3 linked regions of the Prochlorococcus marinus XMU1406 genome follow. Each later gene encodes a partner of the first gene's protein in a complex. Links are inferred from orthologs where the notes say so. Each region holds a gene or a part of one and is shown in the gene's direction. Other genes may lie near its edges. The genes, in order: nuoH, HA149_RS01550 and HA149_RS01555.

What was found.
Region 2: the proteins of nuoH (region 1) and HA149_RS01550 are in contact, whole or in part, in a crystal structure (PDB 6Y11), measured with the Thermus thermophilus proteins. The link is inferred for Prochlorococcus marinus XMU1406 from one-to-one orthologs. Residues at the interface, in WP_096411122.1 of Thermus thermophilus: Arg36, Val44, Arg45, Met46, Gly47, Pro48, Asn49, Arg50, Val51, Leu57, Gln58, Ala61, Asp62, Ile64, Lys65, Ile67, Phe68, Lys69, Glu70, Ile72, Val74, Glu223, Ala224, Glu225, His233, Thr234, Glu235, Tyr236, Ser237, Trp241; in WP_096411117.1 of Thermus thermophilus: Arg16, Glu17, Gly18, Leu24, Leu27, Val28, Trp30, Gly31, Arg32, Asn34, Ser35, Trp37, Thr54, Asp55, Ala56, Asp59, Ala61, Arg62, Phe63, Gly64, Glu66, Val67, Phe68, Arg69, Ala70, Ser71, Arg73, Gln74, Ala75, Asp76.
Region 3: the proteins of nuoH (region 1) and HA149_RS01555 are in contact, whole or in part, in a cryo-EM structure (PDB 6KHJ), measured with the Thermosynechococcus vestitus proteins. The link is inferred for Prochlorococcus marinus XMU1406 from one-to-one orthologs. Residues at the interface, in WP_126985484.1 of Thermosynechococcus vestitus: Gln8, Lys26, Trp29, Leu30, Pro33, Met34, Met37, Leu38, Leu83, Ile84, Phe85, Lys86, Glu87, Asp88, Val89, Leu90, Pro91, Ala92, Thr100, Ala104, Val107, Ile108, Phe111, Leu112, Tyr114, Ile115, Ile125, Ser126, Leu128, Phe133; in WP_126986108.1 of Thermosynechococcus vestitus: Gly6, Tyr7, Glu8, Tyr9, Phe10, Gly12, Phe13, Leu14, Ile16, Cys17, Ser18, Pro21, Ala24, Leu25, Ala27, Ser28, Leu31, Arg32, Pro33, Ser35, Arg40, Leu41, Thr42, Thr43, Tyr44, Glu45, Ile51, Gly53, Ala54, Trp55.

The regions. Positions count from the first base shown.
Region 1 is NZ_JAAORG010000001.1:158,520-164,920, reverse strand. The notes cover bases 3,160-6,152. They hold nuoH (NADH-quinone oxidoreductase subunit NuoH), read left to right. Parts: upstream 3,160-4,093; coding sequence 4,094-5,212; downstream 5,213-6,152. Other genes in these bases: HA149_RS00855 (NADH-quinone oxidoreductase subunit J), read left to right, coding at 5,921-6,152; ndhI (NAD(P)H-quinone oxidoreductase subunit I), read left to right, coding at 5,281-5,907; HA149_RS00870 (citrate synthase), read left to right, coding at 3,160-4,018. In the rest of the region: trpB (tryptophan synthase subunit beta), read left to right, coding at 1-832; HA149_RS00880 (rhodanese-like domain-containing protein), read right to left, coding at 833-1,183; HA149_RS00875 (hypothetical protein), read left to right, coding at 1,273-2,748; more of HA149_RS00870, read left to right, coding at 2,873-3,159; more of HA149_RS00855, read left to right, coding at 6,153-6,401. UniProt on the Escherichia coli protein: NDH-1 shuttles electrons from NADH, via FMN and iron-sulfur (Fe-S) centers, to quinones in the respiratory chain. The immediate electron acceptor for the enzyme in this species is believed to be ubiquinone.
Region 2 is NZ_JAAORG010000001.1:282,688-289,497, reverse strand. Bases 1-2,795 are described here. They hold HA149_RS01550 (NADH dehydrogenase subunit K), read left to right. Parts: upstream 1-941; coding sequence 942-1,649; downstream 1,650-2,795. Other genes in these bases: HA149_RS01540 (gluconeogenesis factor YvcK family protein), read right to left, coding at 2,176-2,795; HA149_RS01545 (NAD(P)H-quinone oxidoreductase subunit J), read left to right, coding at 1,649-2,179; HA149_RS01555 (NAD(P)H-quinone oxidoreductase subunit 3), read left to right, coding at 548-910; HA149_RS01560 (rubredoxin), read right to left, coding at 42-470; HA149_RS01565 (photosynthesis system II assembly factor Ycf48), read right to left, coding at 1-32. Outside these bases: more of HA149_RS01540, read right to left, coding at 2,796-3,561; HA149_RS01535 (ABC transporter ATP-binding protein), read left to right, coding at 3,693-4,478; HA149_RS01530 (MlaD family protein), read left to right, coding at 4,484-5,329; bchD (magnesium chelatase ATPase subunit D), read right to left, coding at 5,336-6,810. UniProt on the Escherichia coli protein: NDH-1 shuttles electrons from NADH, via FMN and iron-sulfur (Fe-S) centers, to quinones in the respiratory chain. The immediate electron acceptor for the enzyme in this species is ubiquinone.
Region 3 is NZ_JAAORG010000001.1:287,270-294,092, reverse strand. Bases 4,016-6,823 are described here. They hold HA149_RS01555 (NAD(P)H-quinone oxidoreductase subunit 3), read left to right. Parts: upstream 4,016-5,142; coding sequence 5,143-5,505; downstream 5,506-6,823. Other genes in these bases: HA149_RS01540 (gluconeogenesis factor YvcK family protein), read right to left, coding at 6,771-6,823; HA149_RS01545 (NAD(P)H-quinone oxidoreductase subunit J), read left to right, coding at 6,244-6,774; HA149_RS01550 (NADH dehydrogenase subunit K), read left to right, coding at 5,537-6,244; HA149_RS01560 (rubredoxin), read right to left, coding at 4,637-5,065; HA149_RS01565 (photosynthesis system II assembly factor Ycf48), read right to left, coding at 4,016-4,627. Outside these bases: selenide, water dikinase SelD, read right to left, coding at 1-1,791; mtnP (S-methyl-5'-thioadenosine phosphorylase), read left to right, coding at 1,802-2,695; HA149_RS01585 (photosystem II reaction center protein J), read right to left, coding at 2,739-2,936; HA149_RS01580 (photosystem II reaction center protein L), read right to left, coding at 2,946-3,065; psbF (cytochrome b559 subunit beta), read right to left, coding at 3,077-3,223; psbE (cytochrome b559 subunit alpha), read right to left, coding at 3,226-3,474; more of HA149_RS01565, read right to left, coding at 3,611-4,015. UniProt on the Escherichia coli protein: NDH-1 shuttles electrons from NADH, via FMN and iron-sulfur (Fe-S) centers, to quinones in the respiratory chain. The immediate electron acceptor for the enzyme in this species is believed to be ubiquinone.

The DNA.
Region 1 (6,401 bases):
AGTTGCTACTGCTACTGTTTGTGCGAGATTTGGCTTGAAATGTATTATCTACATGGGTGCTGAAGACATAAAAAGGCAATCCCTTAACGTTTTCAGAATGAAACTTCTAGGCGCTGAAGTTAAAGTTGTAAATTCTGGAACTGCAACACTTAAGGATGCCACTAGTGAAGCCATTAGAGATTGGGTTTCTAATGTCGAAACCACACACTACATTTTAGGATCTGTTGCAGGCCCACATCCTTTCCCAAAAATTGTGCGAGATTTTCATTCAGTTATAGGTGAAGAAACTAAAAAACAATGTTTAGAATCATTTGGATCTTTTCCCGATATTTTGCTTGCTTGTGTAGGTGGGGGATCAAATGCAATGGGGCTTTTCCATCCTTTTGTAAAAGAAACTTCTGTGCGTCTTATTGGAGTTGAAGCTGCAGGAAACGGAGTTGACACTGACAAACATGCTGCCACTATCACTAAAGGGTCAGTTGGAATTTTACATGGCTCAATGAGTCTTCTCTTGCAAGATGATAATGGTCAAGTGCAAGAAGCCCACTCAATAAGTGCAGGTTTAGATTACCCTGGAGTAGGACCTGAACATAGTCATTTAAAAGATATAGGTAGAGCAGAATATGGATCAGTCACAGATCAAGAAGCTTTAGATGCTTTAAGACTTGTTAGTGAATTAGAAGGAATTATACCTGCACTTGAAACTTCCCATGCCTTTGCTTGGTTAGATAAATTATGCCCTACTCTTGAAAAAGATACTCATATAGTTATCAATTGCTCTGGTAGAGGCGACAAAGATGTTAATACTGTTGCATCTTCATTAGATATTTAATCAATACCTTGGAATTGATGGGTCAATATATCTACTCCATCCATCAATACCCTCCTCCAAATTCCATATCTCGCTCACAATATTATTATCTAAGCACCATTGAGAAAAGTTATAACTTCTTATTCCTGCATGACAGGTAACTACAATTTCTCTGTCTAATAAACCAGCAAATATTTCTTCAACGTATTCAGATGTGACTTTACTAATTGGTATGTGTAAAAATTCTTTTGAGAAACGAGCTATTTCGATCTCTGCCTGTTCTCTTACATCAATCAAGACTGGATCTTCTTTCTCAGAATTAAACCAATCATTGAGACTAGAAGCATTTATAGATTTTGGATAACTTTCCAATTTATAGGATAAATTATGTGTTATTTACAATTTAATAAATTAAGTTGCAGTAAGAAGTTTATTGTTAAAAATAAAAATAAACATTGATAATGAAACTTAGAGTGGTAGCAATAATACTATTATTATCTTTATTACTTTTTTTTGGTTTTAAAAAAGTTTCTGCTAATAAAAATAAGGAGCAAAGTACAAATAAGGAGCAAAGTACAAATATTGAGCAACTAAATATCTTAAAATATATACCTGAAAACAATAAATTATTATTTATTTCAAATTTAGATAGTTTTAATATTAATAATAATAAAAAAGATCAAAATCCAATAAATAAAGATAACTTTAATTTAATAAAAGACTCTATATTAGATTACTTAGGTATAGATCTAGGCAACAATAAATTAGAAGATATCTATAACAATGAACTTATAATCTCAACTTTTGAAAATAATAAAAAGCTTAAAGATGATATTTTGATTGTTTTTAAAATTAAACCAGAAAAAATAATAGACGATTTATTAAATTTCCCTAATAAAGTTGATCAGGTTGATGAGATAATTCCAATTAAAAGAGAAAACAAAATAAATTTCCTTAACTATATATACCGAACCGATGATAATTATATAATTGCTTCATCAGATAAAAAATTGATCAAAAATAGTATTAACTCTAGTAATTATTTTAAAGAAAAAAAATTTCAATATGAGGGAGAACTTTTTGGACTCAAAAATCAAAAAAATATATTATTCTCAAAGAAATTTGGGGAAAGTATATTTTTTGATAAAGAAATTTTTACTAATAAAAATAAGGATATTGTAGCTACAACATTTGACTTAAAAAATAAACATTTAGTTTTAAAATCATATTTACTAAATAATAAAAAAAATATTGATATTCTTGCTTATGAAAAGCTTATAAATAAAGAAAATACGAATAAAGATAATCCTAAAGTTTCAATTTTTACTGAAATTAAAAATTTTGAAAAATGTCTAAAACCTTTTTTAAATAATTTTGAACTAAGTTTTTTTGAAGATTTCAACCAAAATACAAATCAAAACATCTTAATTCTCAATTCAAAAAAAGATTGGCTTTTTACATTTGAAAAAAATACTGAAAATCAATTTGATTTAATTGCTTTAAAAAAACTAAAAGATTTCAACAAATATACTTTGAAACAAAATGAAGATATTTACTCAATATATTCCAAAGATATTCTTGAAGAAAAAAACGATGTAATAAAACAATTAACTTTTGAAAATATCTATTCAATAGAATCAGGAGGTTTGCAATTCATAAGTAATTTTTTAATAGATAGTAAAAAACTAGAAACAATCTCAAAAAAATTTTTCAACCTAAAAAGTTCTAAAGATAAATCTACTTTTCTTTATACAAAAGTTGATATCAAAGATGAAAATTCCAATAAAATTAGATATTTACCTGATTTGAAAGATCTTAATTTTCTCATTAGAAATATTTTAAAAATATCAAATGAAGAATATCTAGAAATCATCAGTCAATCTATTCCGGAAAAAAATCCAATTCTTTATACCGAAACAAGTTTAAAAATACCTTAATTAAGTTATTCAAATAAGCTTCAAAGAGAATCATTTGAAATTCTTGTGAAGTTAATAACTTGTGGTTAATTAAAAATTAATTGACTATCTTTAATCTATAAGTATTTGATATTGAATTAAGCAATTGGACACTAACAAACTAATTTTAAAACCAGGATTAGAGGGTGTCCCAGTTACTAATTCATCTATATGTGATATTGACGGCAACAAAGGTAAATTATTGTACAGAGGCTATTCCATTGAGGAACTATCCAAAAAAAGCAGTTTTTTAGAAACTGCTTACCTATTGATTTGGGGTGAATTACCTACAGCTATTCAACTGAGAGACTTTGAACAAGAAGTTCAGATGCATCGAAGGTTAAGTTTTAGAGTCAGAGATATGATGAAATGTTTCCCTGCGACAGGTCATCCTATGGACGCTCTTCAATCTAGCGCAGCTTCTTTGGGGCTTTTCTATTCGCGTAGAGCAATAGATGATCCTAATTACATTTACAACGCAGTGATAAGACTGATAGCAAAAATACCCACTATGATCGCTGCATTTCAACTTATTAGAAAAGGACAAGACCCTATTCAACCTCGTGATGATTTAACTTACTCATCAAATTTTCTTTACATGCTGACTGAAAAAGAACAAGATCCGATAGCTGCAAAAGTTTTTGATAGGTGTTTAATTCTACATGCCGAACATAGTTTAAACGCGAGTACATTTAGCGCTAGAGTGACTGCGAGCACTCTTACAGACCCATATGCTGTTATCGCATCTGCAGTAGGAACTCTTGCTGGCCCCCTCCACGGAGGAGCAAATGAAGATGTGATTGCAATGTTAGAAGAAATCAAAACTCCAGAAAATGCTGCTTCTTTTTTAGATAACGCGATAAAAAATAAAAATAAGATAATGGGCTTCGGTCATAGAGAATATAAAGTCAAAGATCCAAGAGCAATTATTCTTCAAAAGCTGGCAGAAGAGCTTTTTATTAGATTTGGAGCAGATGAAATGTATGAAGTTGCTAAATCAATAGAGGTAGAGGCAATACCAAGACTTGGCCCAAAGGGTATATTCCCTAACGTTGACTTTTATTCTGGTCTTGTTTATAGAAAACTTGGTATTCCTCGCGATTTATTTACTCCAATTTTTGCCATATCTAGAGTTGCAGGTTGGTTAGCTCATTGGAGAGAGCAACTGGGAGCAAATAGAATTTTTAGACCATCGCAAATCTATACCGGTTCAGCACCAAGAGATTGGATCAGCCTAGAAAATAGAGAATAATATTTGCAGCTTTTCATAAAAAACACACATATCGTTTGTGAAGAGTTAATGTATTAAGTAAATAACAAAAAAATTTTGGAATACGGATTAGATCTCGAATATATTTTTAATGAATTCTTAAAAGGTTTTGGCCTTTCTAGTGAAATCGCTCATATAATTTGGCTCCCTCTACCTATGCTTTTGGTTTTAGTAGCAGCAGTAGTTGGCGTTTTGGTAACAGTTTGGCTTGAAAGAAAAATATCTGCTGCTGCTCAACAAAGAATAGGTCCCGAATACGCAGGAGCTCTTGGCGTACTCCAACCAATTGCAGATGGCCTTAAATTACTTGTCAAAGAGGATATTATTCCTGCTAAAGCGGATGGAATTCTCTTCACTGCAGGGCCTATATTAGTTCTTGTCCCAGTAATTCTCTCCTGGCTAATTGTTCCTTTTGGACAAAATCTTTTAATAAGTAACGTTGGTATTGGAATTTTCCTATGGATCGCTTTAAGCAGTATCCAGCCAATTGGACTTCTTATGAGCGGATATGCATCAAATAATAAATATTCATTATTAGGAGGACTAAGAGCAGCAGCTCAATCAATAAGTTATGAAATACCTTTAGCTTTATCTGTACTAGCTATTGTACTAATGACAAATTCTCTTAGTACTATTGACATTGTCAATCAACAAAGTGGAGCTGGAATCCTAAGTTGGAATATTTGGAGGCAACCAGTTGGTTTTATAGTCTTTTGGATTTGTGCTCTTGCAGAATGCGAAAGACTTCCATTTGACTTACCTGAAGCTGAAGAAGAGTTAGTTGCAGGATACCAAACTGAATATGCAGGAATGAAATTTGCACTGTTCTACCTTGGGAGTTACATTAATTTAATCCTTTCAGCTTTATTAGTATCAATTCTTTATTTAGGAGGATGGGGTTTTCCAATTCCAGTTGAATTAATTGCTAAGTTCCTAAATTTACCCATCAATGCACCCTTTATACAGATTTTCACCGCATCAATAGGAATTGTTATGACTGTATTAAAAGCATATCTTTTAGTTTTCATTGCGATATTATTACGTTGGACAACTCCTAGAGTAAGAATAGATCAACTTTTAGATCTAGGATGGAAGTTTCTTCTTCCAATTTCTCTTGCTAATCTTTTGATAACTGCGGGATTAAAACTTGCTTTTCCGCAATTCTTTGGTGGTTAAATTTAAGTAAAAATACTTAAATTATAAATTAATCCACTAAAATAAAACTACCAAGTGAATTCTTCAAAATGAAAAATTTCCTTCAACAAATAAATAGCTATATCAAAGAAGCATTTAATGCTGGCAAATATTTATATAATGGTTTATCGGTAACTTTTGATCATCTTCGAAGAAGACCTGTTACTGTCCAATATCCGTATGAAAAATTAATACCTTCCGAAAGATATAGAGGAAGGATACATTACGAATTCGATAAATGTATTGCTTGTGAAGTTTGCGTGAGAGTATGTCCCATAAATCTACCAGTAGTTGATTGGGTAATGAATAAAGAAACCAAAAAAAAGGAACTAAGAAATTACTCTATAGATTTTGGAGTTTGTATATTTTGTGGGAATTGTGTTGAATATTGTCCAACTAATTGTCTTTCAATGACCGAAGAATATGAGTTAGCTACTTTTGACAGACACAATCTAAATTTTGATAATGTTGCACTTGGTAGGTTACCTACAAACGTCACAACAGACCCTTCAGTTAAACCTCTAAGAGAACTTGCCTATCTTCCTAAAGGTGTCATGGATCCTCATGAAATCCCAGCCTCAGATAATAGAGTTGGTAAATTACCTGAAGAAGTCTATGATTGGATGAGATCAGAATCTAAAGAAAATAAAGATAAAGTTTCTAATCCAAATAACTAACTTACATTAATTTATGTCTATTGCAGTAACAACTCAAATTATTTGTTTTACAATTTTATCTTTAGTTATCCTTATTGGAGCACTCGGTGTTGTATTGCTAGAAAGTATTGTTTATTCAGCCTTTCTTCTAGGAGGAGTTTTCATGAGTGTGGCAGGATTATATCTTCTTTTAAATGCAAGTTTCGTTGCTGCAGCACAAGTTTTAGTTTATGTAGGTGCGGTTAATGTATTAATAATCTTTGCAATAATGCTAGTCAATAAAAAAGAAGATCTAAAGCCAATAAATGACATTAAATCCAGAAGAATCATATCAACATCAATATGTTTAACACTGCTAAGCCTTTTAATAAGAGTTGACTTGACTAATGTATGGAGCCTATCAAGTCCTCAAAACTCTATAGGAGAAGAATCAACAATCAGAATTGGAGAACATCTATTTAGTGATTATTTACTCCCATTTGAAGTAGCCTCAGTTTTACTTTTAATGGCAATGA
Region 2 (6,810 bases), 130 kb from region 1 along the record:
AGAGTGGGGATACTAGTAATAATTTTTTTCATTTATGTATATTAATGCAAAGAGTATAAAGAAAGAAACATAGCAGCGGCAAAAGCCAGCCCTCCAAAAATCAATATATTTTTTTGTCCAGGAGGTAAACTATTAAAACCAAACCCATAAACTAAATTTTCTTCAAAACCACTAGGTTTAGATTTAGGACCTATATCCTTATAAAAATTTTTACCGGCTCGACAAACAGGGCAAGCAAAGGTGTTCCCATCCAACTCTGAAAAAGGAGTATTTTTGGGTATGTTTAATTTTTTATTTCCTTCAGACGGATCATAAATATACCCACAACTTCTACATTCGAATCTATTATGTTCTAAATTAAGAACAGGTTGTTTAACATTTACTTCTGAGGATTTTTCAGAAAGATTTCCTTTCTCAAAGTCTTCAACTATTTTGTTTTCCTCAGAGGCTGGTTGAATGTTTTCACTCACGGTTTATTATTGTTCTTTAAGAACTTTAAAAGATTTTGCTTAATTAAGCGACTTTTATTCAAAATTAATTTTTTAAGATGTTTTTATTAACTGGCTATGAATACTTTTTAGGTTTCCTCCTAATTGCCGCAGCTGTACCAGTATTAGCTCTAGTTACTAATCTCATCGTTGCCCCAAAAGGCAGAACAGGGGAAAGAAAACTTACCTATGAATCTGGAATGGAGCCTATAGGAGGAGCATGGATTCAATTTAATATTCGTTATTACATGTTTGCCTTGGTTTTCGTTATATTTGATGTTGAGACAGTATTCCTTTATCCTTGGGCTGTTGCCTTCAATAGATTAGGCTTATTAGCTTTTATTGAGGCTTTAATTTTCATTGCAATACTTGTTATCGCTCTGGCATACGCATGGAGAAAAGGCGCTTTAGAATGGAGTTAAAAAATTGAATCCACAATTATCCCCAAAAGCAATAAGAGAAATCCGAGAAGGAACTTGTAATTCTCTTGGTGCACCCCAAGTTACTACAGATTTAAGTGAAAATATTATATTGACAAGTTTAGACGATCTTCATAATTGGGCTAGACTAAGTAGTCTATGGCCTCTCTTGTATGGAACAGCTTGTTGTTTTATAGAATTTGCTGCCCTAATAGGATCTAGATTTGATTTTGATAGATTTGGATTAGTACCTAGAAGCTCTCCTAGGCAAGCAGATTTAATAATAGTTGCAGGAACAGTGACGATGAAGATGGCTCCAGCTCTTGTAAGACTGTATGAACAAATGCCTGAACCAAAATATGTAATTGCCATGGGTGCTTGCACAATCACAGGGGGAATGTTCAGCGCAGATTCTACAACTGCTGTCAGAGGGGTTGATAAATTGATACCAGTTGATCTATACCTACCAGGATGCCCACCAAGACCAGAAGCAATTTTTGATGCTGTAATTAAATTAAGAAAAAAAGTTGGTAATGAATCAATTTTAGAGCGCACAAAAACAGAACAAACTCACAGATACATAACATCTGATCACGAAATGAATCTTGTTTTCTCAGAAAATACAGGTGAATATCTAAACAAAACTTCAGCTAACGTCATTCCCTCCTCTAAAAAAGAAAAAATAACTGAATTACCTGAAAACGCCAAAAAAACTGAAATTATTAATACTTTAGAAGATTAATGGAAAAAGACGGTTTAGCCAAATCCTCAGATACTTCAATAGAAAAAGAAGGGTTTATAAGCCAATCTTTGTTTAAAGATGGAATTCCAAATCAATCTTTATCTGATGATCACATAGGAATCGAAAACATTTCTGTGGAACCTAACAAATTATATGAAGCAGTATCTGCCTTGAGAAATTACGGTTTCAACTATCTCCAATGTCAAGGAGGATATGATGAGGGACCAGGCAAAAATCTTGTAAGTTTCTATCATTTTATAACTGTTGATGATTTACAAAAAATCGAAAAAATTAAAGAAGTCAGATTAAAAGTTTTCTTAAAAAGAGATTCTGATTTATCAATCCCTAGTTTGTATAAAATTTTTAAAGGAAGTGATTGGCAAGAAAGAGAAACTTTTGATATGTATGGAATAAATTTTATTGATCATCCCAATCCCAAAAGACTATTAATGCCTGAAGACTGGAGAGGATGGCCATTACGAAAAGATTATATTCAGCCAGATTTCTATGAACTTCAAGATGCTTATTAGTTTAATTTTTTTAATTTGCGGTAAATAAACATAACTGCTCTCGCTAGTCTCCTTGGATCATGTCTAAGAGTTGGAGTTATTCTTTTTGAATATAATGGTGCTTGCAAAACATAATAACCCTCAGATAATAATTTTTCTTTATTACATTGGACAGGCTCTGCCCCTCTACTTTCGTAATAGTCTACTAATGGAGACTTTTCAAATTGAATCTGAGATAAGATTGAGTTAAAAATTCGAGTATTAACTCCAAAATTTGATAGTTGTTTTTCTATTGCTTTGATATGTTGATAGACATCAAGTCCATCTGTTTCTCCAGGCTGAGTCATCAAATTACTTATATAAATTTTAGGAGCATTACTTTGCAATAATGCATCTACTATTTCTGGTACTAAAAGATTAGGCAATAAAGAAGTGTACAGACTACCTGGGCCAAGAACAATTAAATCAGCTTCTTTTATAGATTCAAGAGCACTTGGAAGAGCTGAAGGATTTTCTGGTAGGTAACCAATCCTCGAAATTAATTTTTTAGATTTACTGATCTTGCTTTCACCAAAAATTTTCTCACCATCTTCTAATTCGGCCCATAACATAACATCAATATTTGTTGCAGGTAAAACTTGACCTTGTACCGCCAAAACCTTACTAGAGGCTTGAACTGCTTTTTCTAAACTACCTGTAATTGTTGTTAAAGCTGACAAGAATAGATTTCCAAAACTATGACCTTCCAAACCACTTCCCCCTGAAAATCTGTACTGAAATAATCTAGTTAAAGTAGGTTCTTCGTTTGATAAGGCTGCCAAACAATTTCTTATATCTCCTGGAGGTTGCACACCTAATTGTTTTCTGAGAATTCCACTACTTCCACCATCATCGGATACAGTTACGATTGCTGTAATATTACTACTATAATTTTTTAAGCCTTTCAGCAAGGTAGATAAACCTGTACCTCCGCCAATTGCAACAATGTTTGGGCCTCTGTTTAATTTACTTTTAACTCTTAATGCATCAACTAAAAATGTATTTTTTTCTGGAACAAGCGCTTTTTGAATTGAATTAATACTTCTGTTTTGTCCAATCCCGATTAACAATAGTCCAATAACAAAAATCAATGGTCCCATTAATGAAACAGGTAAAATACGTGTTAAACCTGTCATTACCCCAAAAAAGATTTCAATAAGCCAATAGAGCGGTCTTAAATTTGTCCAAATTACCAAGCCAAGTAATGTAGTCAAAAATCCTATCGCAGATGTAAGCATCCATCTTTTTATTACCAATCCTGGCAAAAGCCAACTCAAAATTCTTAAGATTTTTTTTAACAAGACAAAATTAGACTTTTTAAAGTTTTTATAGTACCTTCTTACCTTTTTTTTACGCTTATTCATTAAAAAACCTCTTAAATTATTTTTCTCAAATTTAAAGACTATATAAAATCATTATAAATCAAATTCATACATCCTTTTTTTATTTCTAAAAATAGGCAAAATGAAATATATAGATGTTTCTTATAAAAGTTTTGAAAAAATCAAAGCATGCAGTTGAAACAAAAAACCTCTCAATAAGCTGGGGGGAAGTTGATGTGCTTAATCAAATAAATTTTGAACTTAAAGATGGAGAGAAATTAGCTATTGTTGGCCCCTCAGGTTCTGGTAAATCAACCATATTAAAAATATTAGCAGGACTAATTTTACCCACCAAGGGAGAATTAAGAATATTTGGTGAGAAGCAAACCTATTTGAGATTAGATCAAAATAATCCTCCTGATGTAAGACTAGTTTTTCAGAATCCGGCTTTATTAGGATCTCTAACTATTGAAGAAAATGTAGGTTTTCTACTCAAGAGAAATCAAAACCTTTCTAAAAAGTCTATCCATGAAATAGTAAGTGAATGCTTAGCTGAGGTAGGATTATTTAATGTCGAGAATAAACTTCCAAATGAATTAAGTGGAGGCATGCAAAAAAGAGTAAGTTTTGCGAGGGCATTAATTACTGATCAAACTCTTAATGCAAAGTCTAAACCTTTACTACTCTTTGATGAACCAACTGCCGGCCTTGATCCTATTGCCTCATCAAGAATTGAAGATTTGATAAATAAAACAAATCATAAAGCTAGCGGATCATCTATTGTGGTTAGCCATGTTCTTAGTACTATAGAAAGAACTTCAGATAAAGTTTTAATGCTTTATGGAGGCAAATTCAGATGGGCTGGCTCGATTGATGAATTTAAAAAGAGTAAAGATCCCTATGTATTTCAATTTAGGAATGGGAAACTTGATGGTCCAATGCAACCCAAAGACATTTAGAAATTATGCGTAGAAGCCTACGAGATTCAATAGTTGGTTTTTCCTTATTGGGAGGAATTTTAATATTCACATTTTTTTCTTTTTGGCTAAGAGGAGTTAGATTATCTTCAAAAAATTGGCACATCTTTGCTGAATTCAATAACGCAAGCGGTTTATCAAAAAAATCTCCAGTTACTTACAGAGGAATCTTAGTTGGATCGATAGAAGATATCTTGTTCACGAATGAATCAATTAAAGCAAAAATAGTTTTAAATAATCCTGAAATTATTCTTCCAAGGCCAGTATTTGCAAGGGTAGTTACAAATTCTTTCCTTGGAGGAGATGTACAGGTTTCTTTAGAAACTAGTGATAAGACAATTCCCAAAAACATTGCAAAACCTATATCCGAAAAATGCGATACCAAATTAATTATTTGTCAAGGAGACACTATCACAGGTAAACAACTATCAAGTCTCTCGAATATAACTAATAGAATAAGCCAACTTCTAAAAGACACAAATCAAGAAAACTTAATTGAAAACATTGTTAACTCAGTTGACCAATTTGACAGAACACAAGAAAATCTTGATGAATTAATTTATTTATCGAAACAAGAACTACAAAGAGTAGAACCTCTAATAAAAGAAATTACAATTGCGGCTAAACATTTAAATAACATTTTGTCTACTATTGACGACAAAGAAACCCTTAATGACATCAAATTGACAATTAATGCTGCTAGGTCTATCTCAACCAAAATAGATGATATGAGCGATGATTTTGAAAAATTAACACAAGATAAAGAGTTAACTAAATCTTTAAGAGATTTAACGATTGGACTTTCAAAATTCCTTAACGAAATTTATCCATAAAAATATTTAAAATTCATTTATGGCATTTAATGCCATAGCTGCGATTGCTTTATCTGTAGCTTTTGGCAGTTGAACATATTTCCCTTGAGCTGCCTCTGCTAATTCTTTACCAAATCCACTTGCAATAAATTTTCTTTCTGTATCAATTATCAAAAGTTTTATCCCAAGCATGGGATATTTTGCTGCAATATCAAGAACCTCTTGCTTTAAATTTGCATTTGTATTTTCGTTTTCTTCAACCTCATTTTGTCCTAAAGATAAACCTAATGGAACATTACCTCTACCATCAGTGATCCCTACAACAATAACTTGACCTATATCTCCTGTTGAAAGAGCATTTTTTGCTACTTTTGCTGATTGTGTTAGTCCATGTGCCAAAGGAGATCCTCCACCACAAGGCATTGTTTCCAACCTTCTTTTTGCAGCAGTTATTGATCTTGTTGGAGGCAAAAGCACTTCGGCCTGATTACCTCTAAAAGGAATAAGAGCTACTTCATCTCTATTCTCATATGCTTCTGTTAAAAGTCTTATTACAGCGCCTTTGGCACTTTGCATTCTATTAAGAGCCATAGAACCACTAGCATCAACAAGAAAAATGACTAAAGCACCCGCCTTTTTTTGAAGAAGCTTAGCCCTAAAGTCATTTTCTTCTATAATTATTGATTTATTAGGGTTCCTTAATCTTCTCGATTTTTGATAAGGCGCAGCAGCTCGAAGGGTAGCATCTACAGCAATTCTTTTTACTTTACCTCTTGGAATAATAGGTTTTACATATCTTCCTCTACTGTCACTAAATATGACTGATCTACTCCCGCTATTCCCTGCTTTAGCTTTAGCTGATGAAAAAAGCAATAAATCAGGATCAACCATACATGCCTCAGGGTCTAATATAAATTCTTCAGGTATTTCGGGAGTAGATTCTTCTTCCCCGTCAGAATTATCTTCTTCTTGTTCTTGGTCTTGCTCATTATCATTTTCACTAGTCTCAGGTTCAGACTCTTCATTGTTTGATTGAGGTGGGGGTGGGGGACTCTGATCCTCTGGAGGAGGTGGTTGAATATCATCATCTTCTGGCGGTATTTGCATTGCTCGTGGAAGAATAACTAACCTTACTGCGACTTTTAGATCTTCAGAATTTACATTTTCATCGCCTCGAAGAGCTGCATTAGCCTTTGCTACTTTTACTGCAAATAATTCTGACCTATGCCCTTCTACTCCTCCTCTAAGAGCTTCATTGACTAAATAGGTTATTTGCTCTTTTGTTATCTTGACATCCTTTAACCATTGCCTTGCCAAAATTAATTGAGTTGATAAATTATCAGATTCTTCCGACCATTTTTCTGAAAATTTAATATTATTTTCTGCATGTGATAAAACAGATTTTGTAATCTCAACTCTTTGAGAATTATTAATAGATTGATCTGCGGAAAGCACGATGGCAAAACGATCTAAGACATGATCTCTTAGAGCACCTTCTTCAG
Region 3 (6,823 bases), 130 kb from region 1 along the record:
TCCATATCCAGTAATGTCAGTCGCAGCATTGACTAATGATTCTTTAAATTGATTTTGAAAAAGATAAATTTCATCAATCAAATATTGCTGACTCTTTACTAAATTATTAATTACTTCAGAAGAACTACCCAGCATATTAATATTTTGCATTTGACCGGCAAAGTAAATCCCAACGCCCAGAGGTCTAGACATCATGAGAATATCTCCAATATTCATTCCAGATTTAAGCCATGGTTTTGCTCCATTTTTTAAAATACCTTGAACTGTTAAAGAAATATCTATTCCTAATGAATAAGGTTTATTTACTAAACTTCTTGCCTCGAAAGTATGGCCTCCAAGTAATTCACCTCCATGATCCTCAACTGTTGATTTAATACCTTGAAGTGATTGAGAAAAGAGGTGACTCTGAAATTCCCTTTCAACTTTTGGTAATGAAATTAAAGCTTGAGCGGATGAAAGTTTTGCTCCGCATGCCCACAAATCTGAGCAAGCATGCAAAGTAGTAATTTTTGCATTAAGCCAAGGATCACTTACCAAAGCAGGAAATCCATCTACACTTTGCAAAATAATATCTTGACCATTTTGATATATCTCAATTGCATCTTCTGGTGATGAGGCAAAAGAATTTAAATTTGAATTTATTAATGATTTATTCAAAACAAACTGAGGAATTTTAGCAGCACATCCTCTGCAATCATTCAATGAAATATTTGTTTCACTACTTTTCATAATTAGCCTTTTTGATCTGAACTTTTTAATAAAGTTGAGATCAATTTTATGCTTTAAAATCCAAAAAATAAAAGAAGGGCCGAAAACAAAATTGCGATAAATAGCAAAAGCCTTTGGATGATGGCTTGGAAATATATTTACTATTTGCAATCCGATCTTTTGAGGAAACCACTTTTTTAATGATCTCCCTTCTATATCTTTTTTTAAATTTTGTACTAATGTATTTACAACTTTTACTGCAAAAACTCCCGATGCTGGTCTTTTTGCTGAGCCTACAACTGCGCAATCACCGACAGCAAAGATTCCAGAGAAACTTTTTATCTGTAAATTCTGATTTGTAATTATTCTGCCATAAGAATCCGAATCTAATAATTTTTTTTGTGCCCATAACGGAGATGTATTTCCAGTACATAAAAGAATCTTGCCATAATCAAAATTAAGTTTTTCAACTAAATCAATATTGGAATTCTGTAAACTTTTTAGAATTGTATTATTAATTTTTCTTGAATCACACAATAGTTTTAAAGGTCTATCTCCCCATCTTTTTCTCAAAGCATAAGATACTTCAATTGCAGCAAGGCCACTCCCAACAATTACAAATGGAAGTTCATTAACTGAATCAAAAATGTCCTCTTTTAGTATTGAGTCATAAGCCCTTAAAAAAGGTTTAATTGAAAAAGCATTTCGATTTTTAACTAGTGATTCAAATTCTTTTGGAATTATTGTTTGACTTCCATAATTAAGCACCAACTTCGAATAATTAACTGAAGGTCTATTACTTAATACAATTTTCTTTAAATTGAAATCAATATCCTTTACTTCTTCTTCTATAAAAGATACTTTTGCATTTTTTGCTAAAGATTTTATATCAATTAAACTCTCTTCTAAAGTGATTGATTTTGAAATCACCGATGGGAATATAGCCGAATAAACCAAATGAGAATCTCTAGATATAATTGAAACAGGAATTTCTGGCATTAATTTCGGAAACATTATCCATTTCTTCAATAAAGAAACATTTGAGTGTCCTCCTCCAATTAGTACCAGATGATTAAAAGCCATTTACATCACTATGAATAAAGAACATTTATTACCAATTGAAAAATCAAGGTTAGGAGTGATTGGTGGAAGTGGATTTTATTCAATGGATCAAATAGAGTACTTAAGAGAACTAGAAATCAATACTCCCTATGGTAAACCTTCTGATTCAATAAAAGTATATAATCTTGGAAACCTAGAGATAGCATTTATTCCTAGACATGGCAGAACACATAGTTTAAATCCTTCTGAAATTCCTTATAAAGCTAATATTTGGGCTCTAAGATCAATAGGAGTAAGATGGATTATTGCTCCATCAGCAGTTGGTTCATTACAAGAACAGATAAGGCCTCTAGATATAGTGGTTCCAGATCAATTTATAGACCGGACAAAAAATAGACCTGCAACCTTCTTTAACGAGGGAGCTGTGGCTCACGTAACTATGGGAGATCCCTTCTGCACAAATTTATCACGTATATTAAGTGAAATCGGAGAAAAAAATATTCCTGGCGGTAGACAATTACATAGAGGGGGTACCTATCTAGCAATGGAAGGTCCCGCTTTCTCAACTAGAGCAGAATCTAATTTATATAGGAGTTGGGGATGTTCAATAATTGGAATGACGAACCACACAGAAGCAAGATTAGCTAAAGAAGCTGAAATAGCTTACTCCTCCTTATCTATGGTTACTGATTATGATTGCTGGCATCAAACTCATCAAGAAGTTTCTGTAGAGATGGTTTTGGATAATCTTAGATCAAATACTGAAGTGGCTAATAAAATAATATTTGAAGTAGCTAAATTAATTGAAAAAGAAAGACCAAAAAGTAAATCTCATTTTTCATTAAAAGATGGATTGATAACCCAAAAAGAAAATATCCCAAGCTCCACAAAAGAGAAACTAAGAGTATTTACTGATTCTTATTAGGCTTATTTGATATAAGTGATTATCAGGTCAAGGTAAGGATTTGTTAGCCTCCAGCTCCAACCCCTTGGTATGAACCATAGAAAAATATACCTAAAACGAAGATAACTGCAATTCCACCTGCTGTAGCAACAAGCCATAAAGGAAGAGTTCCTTCAGTCCATCTTCTTTCCCATGCAACTGCTGGTCTACCGTCGGGAAGTCTATCTGGAATTCTTCCATCAGGTCCTTTTAATTTACTCATAGTTTTAATTTAATTGAAAAAGTAACTGGAAAATAAAATTCCCAATACAAAGACTGATAGTAAGCCTAAATAAAGGCTTGTACGATTAAGTTCAACTGGAACTTTGTTAGGATTTTGGTTTACTTGCATGATTGTTAAATTTATCGGGCTACGAACTGCATAGCAGCAATGGAACCCAAAAAGAATACTGATGGAATAGCTAAAGCGTGAACTGCTAGCCAACGAACAGTAAATATAGGATAAACGCGGACTTCAGCAGCCTGCATTGGAGCTTGGGAATTAGTCATTGTTATTTTGTTCTTAAATCTAGTTGAGATTTAGCTTCATATCTTTGTGTTACGACAGGCGCTTTAGATTCAGATGATTGGAAATAACTATCCGGACGAGGTGTTCCGAAAGCATCGTAGGCTAAGCCTGTATATACGAATAAGAAGCCTGCTATAAAAATAGCTGGTAATGTTACTGCATGAATAATCCAGTACCTAATACTGGTGATTATTTCAAAGAATGGGCGTTCACCCGTTGAACCTGCGGCCATAATCACAAATGTTTACCCTATGATCTTACAGTGTAAAATCATAAGTTCGCGAAGAAATTAACAGCATGGTTACAGACAGTTGCTAAATATGTAAAAAATTAAGTTTTTTTTTACTATTTACTCAAGTTATTCAAACTTAGCTATTCCATTTAAGGATATAACCGCGCTCGCCAAGTATGAATCCTTTTTGATTATCTAAAGCATCTTTATCAAGAAAAACTATTTTTATGAAGTTTGTTGGCAATGCAGAAGCAATAGGATCTTTATTCCAAGTTTTACCTTGGTCTTTACTTACAATTAAAGTGCCATTACCCCCGCCAGCCCATATATCACCATTTGGATCCCATCCCATATCTAAATAATTGTATCCATTAAGAATAGGTATAATAGGTTTCGACCAGTTTTCTAGATCATTCGTATCTTCATTAAATCTAATTTCGGCTCCTCTAGAAAGCATCCATAAACTTCCTTCTGGATTGAAACCAATACTTTGAACTCTTTTGCTACTCGCTCTTTGATGAGCTGTCCATGCATCACTATCATTTTCCAAAGTAGAAAAGAAATTACCCAGACTACTTACGCTGACATAATCTCCCTCTTTAGTTCTTCTTAAATCTCTTACACCTCCAGAACCAGATGCATCTACAACTTTTGCATTCCATGATTCACCACTATCTGATGTTTCATAGATTGCACCTGCAGTGGTGGCCAACTCTGCAATCCCTGCATCAACAGTCGTTATTAGAAATGGTTGACCTGGTAATTTGTTGCCAAGAGATAAACGAGTCCAATTTTTTCCCGCATCAAGTGTATGCATAACTAATGAGGGCTGACCTATTAACCAGCCCTCTTCACCTTTAAAGTCAATATCTAGCAGACGAAAGTTCTCTTCACTTGGTAAATCTAAATTTCTTTTCTCCCAAGTTTCTCCCCCATCATTAGATTCCATAATAAGTCTATTAGAACCTACTAAAAATCCATTTTTATCATCTATAAAATCAATATCTAAAGCATTAGCTTGGTCCTCAAACTGAATTGTTTTCCAAGGGCTACTATCACTCATCTTAACTCCTGTAGATGAACAACCGCTCAATACAAAACAAAGAAGGCCAGATAAAAGAAGAGTGGGGATACTAGTAATAATTTTTTTCATTTATGTATATTAATGCAAAGAGTATAAAGAAAGAAACATAGCAGCGGCAAAAGCCAGCCCTCCAAAAATCAATATATTTTTTTGTCCAGGAGGTAAACTATTAAAACCAAACCCATAAACTAAATTTTCTTCAAAACCACTAGGTTTAGATTTAGGACCTATATCCTTATAAAAATTTTTACCGGCTCGACAAACAGGGCAAGCAAAGGTGTTCCCATCCAACTCTGAAAAAGGAGTATTTTTGGGTATGTTTAATTTTTTATTTCCTTCAGACGGATCATAAATATACCCACAACTTCTACATTCGAATCTATTATGTTCTAAATTAAGAACAGGTTGTTTAACATTTACTTCTGAGGATTTTTCAGAAAGATTTCCTTTCTCAAAGTCTTCAACTATTTTGTTTTCCTCAGAGGCTGGTTGAATGTTTTCACTCACGGTTTATTATTGTTCTTTAAGAACTTTAAAAGATTTTGCTTAATTAAGCGACTTTTATTCAAAATTAATTTTTTAAGATGTTTTTATTAACTGGCTATGAATACTTTTTAGGTTTCCTCCTAATTGCCGCAGCTGTACCAGTATTAGCTCTAGTTACTAATCTCATCGTTGCCCCAAAAGGCAGAACAGGGGAAAGAAAACTTACCTATGAATCTGGAATGGAGCCTATAGGAGGAGCATGGATTCAATTTAATATTCGTTATTACATGTTTGCCTTGGTTTTCGTTATATTTGATGTTGAGACAGTATTCCTTTATCCTTGGGCTGTTGCCTTCAATAGATTAGGCTTATTAGCTTTTATTGAGGCTTTAATTTTCATTGCAATACTTGTTATCGCTCTGGCATACGCATGGAGAAAAGGCGCTTTAGAATGGAGTTAAAAAATTGAATCCACAATTATCCCCAAAAGCAATAAGAGAAATCCGAGAAGGAACTTGTAATTCTCTTGGTGCACCCCAAGTTACTACAGATTTAAGTGAAAATATTATATTGACAAGTTTAGACGATCTTCATAATTGGGCTAGACTAAGTAGTCTATGGCCTCTCTTGTATGGAACAGCTTGTTGTTTTATAGAATTTGCTGCCCTAATAGGATCTAGATTTGATTTTGATAGATTTGGATTAGTACCTAGAAGCTCTCCTAGGCAAGCAGATTTAATAATAGTTGCAGGAACAGTGACGATGAAGATGGCTCCAGCTCTTGTAAGACTGTATGAACAAATGCCTGAACCAAAATATGTAATTGCCATGGGTGCTTGCACAATCACAGGGGGAATGTTCAGCGCAGATTCTACAACTGCTGTCAGAGGGGTTGATAAATTGATACCAGTTGATCTATACCTACCAGGATGCCCACCAAGACCAGAAGCAATTTTTGATGCTGTAATTAAATTAAGAAAAAAAGTTGGTAATGAATCAATTTTAGAGCGCACAAAAACAGAACAAACTCACAGATACATAACATCTGATCACGAAATGAATCTTGTTTTCTCAGAAAATACAGGTGAATATCTAAACAAAACTTCAGCTAACGTCATTCCCTCCTCTAAAAAAGAAAAAATAACTGAATTACCTGAAAACGCCAAAAAAACTGAAATTATTAATACTTTAGAAGATTAATGGAAAAAGACGGTTTAGCCAAATCCTCAGATACTTCAATAGAAAAAGAAGGGTTTATAAGCCAATCTTTGTTTAAAGATGGAATTCCAAATCAATCTTTATCTGATGATCACATAGGAATCGAAAACATTTCTGTGGAACCTAACAAATTATATGAAGCAGTATCTGCCTTGAGAAATTACGGTTTCAACTATCTCCAATGTCAAGGAGGATATGATGAGGGACCAGGCAAAAATCTTGTAAGTTTCTATCATTTTATAACTGTTGATGATTTACAAAAAATCGAAAAAATTAAAGAAGTCAGATTAAAAGTTTTCTTAAAAAGAGATTCTGATTTATCAATCCCTAGTTTGTATAAAATTTTTAAAGGAAGTGATTGGCAAGAAAGAGAAACTTTTGATATGTATGGAATAAATTTTATTGATCATCCCAATCCCAAAAGACTATTAATGCCTGAAGACTGGAGAGGATGGCCATTACGAAAAGATTATATTCAGCCAGATTTCTATGAACTTCAAGATGCTTATTAGTTTAATTTTTTTAATTTGCGGTAAATAAACATAACTGCTCTCGCTAGTC